2 linked regions of the Aminobacter aminovorans genome follow. Each later gene encodes a partner of the first gene's protein in a complex. Links are inferred from orthologs where the notes say so. Each region holds a gene or a part of one and is shown on either strand. Other genes may lie near its edges.

The links. The genes of interacting proteins can lie anywhere in the genome.
Region 2: the proteins of rpsS (region 1) and rimM are in contact, whole or in part, in a crystal structure (PDB 3A1P), measured with the Thermus thermophilus proteins. The link is inferred for Aminobacter aminovorans from one-to-one orthologs. Residues at the interface, in WP_011173711.1 of Thermus thermophilus: Lys28, Arg29, Leu30, Lys32, Thr48, Gln56, His57, Val58, Pro59, Val60, Tyr61, Thr63, Met66, Glu73, Phe74, Pro76, Thr77, Arg78, Arg81, His83, Gly84, Lys85, Glu86, Ala87, Lys88, Ala89, Thr90, Lys91, Lys92, Lys93; in WP_008632437.1 of Thermus thermophilus: Val4, Glu5, Ile6, Gly7, Arg8, Arg22, Gly23, Glu24, Val26, Leu84, Glu85, Glu86, Gly87, Arg88, Tyr89, Tyr90, Tyr91, Phe92, Leu94, Asp111, Ile112, Leu113, Asp114, Ala115, Gly116, Ala117, Gln118, Asp119, Val120, Ile122.

The regions. Positions count from the first base shown.
Region 1 is NZ_UFSM01000001.1:3,313,921-3,316,945, reverse strand. What follows is about bases 1-2,956. They hold rpsS (30S ribosomal protein S19), read left to right. Parts: upstream 1-1,317; coding sequence 1,318-1,596; downstream 1,597-2,956. Other genes in these bases: rplP (50S ribosomal protein L16), read left to right, coding at 2,734-2,956; rpsC (30S ribosomal protein S3), read left to right, coding at 1,987-2,706; rplV (50S ribosomal protein L22), read left to right, coding at 1,598-1,987; rplB (50S ribosomal protein L2), read left to right, coding at 469-1,302; DY201_RS16345 (50S ribosomal protein L23), read left to right, coding at 153-446. Outside these bases: more of rplP, read left to right, coding at 2,957-3,025. UniProt on the Escherichia coli protein: In the E.coli 70S ribosome in the initiation state it has been modeled to contact the 23S rRNA of the 50S subunit forming part of bridge B1a; this bridge is broken in the model with bound EF-G.
Region 2 is NZ_UFSM01000001.1:941,915-944,824, forward strand. The notes cover bases 70-2,910. They hold rimM (ribosome maturation factor RimM), read left to right. Parts: upstream 70-1,112; coding sequence 1,113-1,709; downstream 1,710-2,910. Other genes in these bases: DY201_RS04565 (tyrosine recombinase XerC), read right to left, coding at 105-1,043; trmD (tRNA (guanosine(37)-N1)-methyltransferase TrmD), read left to right, coding at 1,706-2,407; DY201_RS04580 (sulfite exporter TauE/SafE family protein), read right to left, coding at 2,482-2,910. UniProt on the Escherichia coli protein: One of at least 4 proteins (Era, RbfA, RimM and RsgA/YjeQ) that assist in the late assembly stage of the 30S ribosomal subunit.

The DNA of each region.
Region 1 (3,025 bases):
GCCGAGCTTGACGTCAACTTCAAGCGCGCAGCGACCAACATCCCGAACATCGATGTCCTGCCGATCCAGGGCATCAACGTTTACGACATTCTGCGCCGCGGCACGCTGGTCCTTTCGAAGGCCGCCGTCGAGGCTCTCGAGGAGCGCTTCAAATGACGGATCTCCGCCACTATGACGTGATCGTCAGCCCGGCGATCACCGAAAAGTCGACCATGGCTTCGGAAAACAACCAGGTCGTCTTCAATGTCGCCAAGAAGGCGAGCAAGCCCGAGATCAAGGCTGCCGTCGAAGCGCTGTTCGGCGTGAAGGTGACTGCTGTGAACACCCTGGTCCGCAAGGGCAAGGTGAAGCGCTTCCGCGGCACGATCGGCCGCCAGAGCGACGTCAAGAAGGCGGTAGTGACGCTGGCCGACGGCCAGTCGATCGACGTCGCGACGGGTCTCTGAGCTGGGCTGAGAGGACAGGACAATGGCACTTAAGAAATTCAAGCCAGTAACGCCGAGCACGCGCCAGCTGGTCATCGTCGACCGCTCGGGTCTGCACAAGGGCAAGCCCGTCAAGGGTCTGACCGAAGGCCTGACGAAGTCGGGCGGCCGTAACAACTACGGTCGCATCACGGCTCGCTTCATCGGCGGCGGTCACAAGCGTTCGTACCGCATCATCGACTTCAAGCGTCGCAAGTTCGACGTCGTCGGCACGGTCGAGCGTCTCGAGTACGATCCGAACCGCACCGCCTTCATCGCACTGATCAAGTACGACGACGGTGAGCTGAGCTACATCATTGCTCCGCAGCGTCTGCAGGCCGGCGACAAGATCATCGCTGGTGAGCAGGTCGACGTGAAGCCGGGCAATGCAATGCCGCTCGCAGCGATGCCGGTCGGCACGATCGTCCACAACATCGAGCTGAAGCCCGGCAAGGGTGGCCAGGTCGCTCGTTCGGCTGGTGCTTACGCTCAACTCGTCGGTCGTGACCAGGGCATGGCGATCCTTCGCCTCAACTCGGGTGAACAGCGCGTCGTCAGCGGTCTCTGCATCGCCACCGTCGGTGCCGTGTCCAACCCGGACCACGGCAACATCAACGACGGCAAGGCCGGCCGCACCGTCTGGCGTGGCAAGCGCCCGCACAACCGCGGCGTGACCATGAACCCGGTCGACCATCCGCACGGCGGTGGTGAAGGCCGCACCTCGGGCGGACGCCATCCGGTGACCCCGTGGGGCAAGCCCACCAAGGGCAAGAAGACGCGGTCCAACAAGGCGACCGACAAGTTCATCCTGCGCTCGCGCCATCAGCGCAAGAGCTAAGAAGAGGTAACGCCAGTGACTCGTTCAGTCTGGAAAGGCCCGTTCATTGACGGCTATCTGCTCAAGAAGGCAGAGAAGGTTCGTGAAGGCGGTCGCAATGAGGTGATCAAGATGTGGAGCCGTCGCTCCACCGTCCTGCCGCAGTTCGTCGGCCTCACCTTCGGTGTCTACAACGGCCAGAAGCACGTCCCGGTCTCGGTGAACGAGGACATGGTCGGCCACAAGTTCGGTGAGTTCGCTCCCACCAGGACCTACTACGGTCACGGCGCGGACAAGAAGGCAAAGAGGAAGTAACATGGGCAAGGCCAAAGCTCCGCGCAGGCTTGCTGACAACGAGGCACGTGCGGTCCTCCGCACGATCCGGGTCAGCCCGCAGAAGCTCAACCTCGTTGCCGCGCTTATCCGCGGCAAGAAGGTAGCGACCGCGCTTTCGGATCTGGAATTTTCGCGCAAGCGCATCGCCGGAACGGTTAAAAAGACCCTCGAATCGGCTATCGCCAACGCGGAAAACAATCACGACCTCGATGTCGATGCACTGGTGGTGGCGGAAGCCTTTGTCGGTAAGTCGATCGTCATGAAGCGTTTCCACGCTCGTGGCCGTGGTCGCGCCAGCCGCATTGAGAAGCCGTTTTCGCACCTCACGATCGTCGTTCGTGAAGTCGAAGAGAAAGGGGAGGCCGCATAATGGGCCAGAAAATCAATCCAATTGGTCTCCGCCTCGGCATCAACCGCACCTGGGACTCGCGTTGGTACGCAAACACCGGCGAGTACGGCCAACTGCTCCACGAAGACATCAAGATCCGCAAGTATCTTGAAGCTGAGCTGAAGCAGGCCGCGATCTCCAAGGTCGTGATCGAGCGTCCGCACAAGAAGTGCCGCGTGACCATTCACGCAGCGCGTCCGGGCCTGATCATCGGCAAGAAGGGCGCCGACATCGAAAAGCTTCGCAAGAAGCTGATGGAGATGACGAAGTCCGAGACGCACCTCAACATCGTCGAGGTTCGCAAGCCGGAGACCGACGCTACGCTGGTCGCACAGTCGATCGCGCAGCAGCTCGAGCGCCGCATTGCTTTCCGTCGCGCCATGAAGCGCGCGGTGCAGTCGGCCATGCGCCTCGGCGCAGAGGGCATCCGCATCAACTGCTCGGGCCGTCTCGGCGGCGCTGAAATCGCTCGTATGGAGTGGTACCGCGAAGGTCGCGTTCCGCTGCACACCCTGCGCGCTGACGTCGACTACGGCACTGCCGAGGCAAAGACCGCCTATGGCATCTGCGGCGTCAAGGTCTGGGTGTTCAAGGGCGAGATCCTCGAGCACGATCCGATGGCTTCCGAGCGTCGCGCAACCGAAGGCGAGCATTCGCATGCTGGCGAGCGCCCTGAGCGCCGCCGTCGCGAAAACGCCTGACACGCATAGGAATTTGGAGTTAGAACGATGCTGCAGCCAAAGCGCACAAAGTTCCGTAAGCAGTTCAAGGGCCGCATCCACGGTACCGCGAAGGGTGGCACCAACCTGGATTTCGGCGGCTTCGGACTGAAGGCGCTTGAGCCGAACCGCGTCACCGCGCGTGAGATCGAGGCGGCTCGCCGCGCGATCACCCGCGAAATGAAACGTCAGGGCCGCGTCTGGATCCGTATTTTCCCAGACGTTCCCGTCACGTCGAAGCCGACCGAAGTCCGCATGGGTAAGGGCAAGGGCGCCGTCGACTACTGGGCATGCCGCATCA
Region 2 (2,910 bases), 2.4 Mb from region 1 along the record:
GCGGCAAAACGGTTAATGTGGCGGTGACAATTGTCGCGCCGCATGGACCGATGCTTGCGCATCGTTTCCCCAAGAATCGCGCCTGAACTATTTCGGGCGAAGCGTCAGGCACGGGGGTGGGCTGCTTCGTAGATTTCCAGCAGCCGCGCCGTGTCGACGCCGGTATAGATCTGGGTCGTCGACAGGCTGGCGTGGCCGAGCAGTTCCTGGATGGTTCTGAGGTCGCCGCCACGGCCAAGCAGGTGGGTGGCGAAGGAATGGCGCAGCGCATGCGGGGTTGCCGTATCGGGCAGGTTGAGCGCTGCGCGCATCTTGCGCATCTCTCGCTGGATGATTGCCGGATCGAGCTGGCCGCCGCGCGCCCCACGAAACAAGGCGCCATCGGGACCCAGATGGTAGGGGCAGAGCTTGCGGTATTCGGCGACGGCCTGGAGTGCAACGGGCAGCACCGGCACGAGACGGGTCTTGCCGCCCTTGCCCGATATGCGCAGCACGGTGTCGCCTGGCGAGGCCAGCTCTGCGCCGGACAGGTTGAGCGCTTCGGAAATGCGCAGGCCTGAGCCATAGAGCAGGGTCAGCACGGCAGCGTTGCGCGCGGCGATCCACGGTTCTTCGGCGAGCTGTTCGCCCACTGAGACGACGCGCTTGGCATCGACCGCCGTCAGCGGCTTGGGCAGCGACTTCGGCTGCCTTGGCGCCCGCAGGGCTGCCGAGCCGGCGGCATTGACGAGGCCCTGGCGTTCGAGGAAGCGCAGCAGCGAGCGTATGCCGGCAAGGCCGCGCCCGAGCGTGCGGGCACCGGCGCCGTCGGCGCGGCGCGAGGCAAGGAAGCCGCGAAGGTCGGCCGGGCGCAGGTCGCGGATGTCGGAAATGGCGGGTGGGCCGCCATTATGGCCGGTCAGGAACTGCAGGAACTGGCGCGTGTCGCGCTCATAGGCATCGACCGTTGCAGCCGAGAGACGGCGTTCGCCGGCAAGCGCCTTCAGCCAGCCTTCGCGGGCGGCCTGCAGGTCGGGTTTTGCGGCGATAAGGAATTCCTGCATTGGCAGCGGGCGTCCGATTGGAATATGGCAGTGTTGAACGCGTGAAGTTGACAAGCAGTGAAGCAGGCGATGGCCAAACCCCAAAATCCTATCCAGATGGCCGTGATCGGCGCCGCCCATGGCATCAAGGGCGAGTTGCGGGTCAAGACCTTTACCGGCGACCCGCTGGCTTTGGCCGACTATGGCCCGCTCTATGCCAAGGACGGCCGCGCCTTCGAGATCGCCGCGATCCGGCCTGCCAACGAGGTGGTGGTTGTGCGTTTCAAGGGCGTGATCGACCGCAACGCGGCCGAGGCGCTGACGGGCACGGAGCTGTTCGTCGACCGTTCGGCGCTGCCCGACGATGGCGACGAGGGCGAGTTCTATCACGCCGACCTCGTCGGCCTTGCCGTGCGCGATGAAACCGGCGAACCGGTGGGCAAGGTGTTTGCCGTGCAGAATTATGGCGGTGGTGACATCCTGGAAATCCAGTACCAGGGCCGCAAGGGCGTGCTGATCCCGTTCACCCAGGCAGCGGTGCCGGTGGTGGATGTATCAGGCGGCTTCGTTGCCATCGACACGGTGGCGGCCGGGCTGGTCGACGATGAAGACGACGCTGACGCACCTTCCGATGGCGAGTTCGACAAACGGCCGCGCGGCCCGAAGGACGCCGGAGGCAATCGCTGATGTTTCGCGCAACCGTGCTCACGCTTTATCCCGAGATGTTTCCCGGGGCGCTGGGGGTATCCCTGGCGGGGCGGGCGATGGAGCGCGGCGACTGGGCGCTGGAGGCGTTGCAGATCCGCGACTTCGCCACCGACAAGCACCGCACCGTAGACGATACGCCGGCCGGCGGCGGCGCCGGCATGGTGATGCGCGCCGACATTCTGGCCAAGGCGATCGACAGTGCTGCGCCCGAGGGCGACACGCGTCCGCGTATCCTGATGAGCCCGCGCGGGAAGCCTCTGACACAAGAACGCGTGCGCGAACTGGCAGCCGGGCCGGGCGCGGTGATCCTGTGCGGGCGTTTTGAAGGCGTCGACCAGCGCGTGATCGATGCGCGCGAGCTGGAAGAGATTTCAGTCGGCGACTTCATCCTTTCGGGTGGCGAGCCGGCAGCACTGGTGTTGCTCGACGCAGTGGTGCGCCTCCTGCCCGGCGTGATGGGCAACGAGGTGTCGGGCGATGAGGAGAGTTTCGAGGGCGGTCTGCTGGAGCACCCGCACTACACCAGGCCGCAGGAGTTCGAGGGCCTGCCCATTCCGGAGGTGCTGACCTCGGGCAACCACGGCAAGATCGCCAGATGGCGCCGCGCCGAGGCCGAGAAGCTGACGCAGGCACGACGGCCGGACTTGTGGGCCCGGCGTGCGGGGAAGAAGGGGTAGGCGGGTACGCTCCCTTCATCTGCCTGTGAGCACCCTCTCCCCGTGAACGTGGAGAGGTGAGAAGCGACGGCGTTTCAGCCTTTTGTGAAGTAATAGCCCGCAAGGAACAGCCCGACCGCGACGACGAAGGTGCGGACGAACGCTTGGGGCACGCGGCGCGCGGTCCAGACGCCGGCATAGCCGCCGAGCGCGACACCCGGCACCATGATCGCGGCATGGGTCCAGGCGACTACACCGCCCGAGGCGAAGATGATGATGGCAACCGCTGCGATGACGATGGAGAGCATGTTCTTCAGCGCGTTGAGGCGGTGGTAGTCGCCGCCTTCGGTGAGGCCGAGGGTGGCCAGCATCATCACGCCCATGCCGGCGCCGAAGAAGCCACCATAGATCGAGGTGAAGAGCTGGACGATGCGGCCGGCGAGCGAGGCGGGTGCGTCAGGGGCGCGTTCGGCTAGCTTTTTTGGGCGCAGCCACGGGCCGGCGGCGAAGAGGGCGGTTGCGGC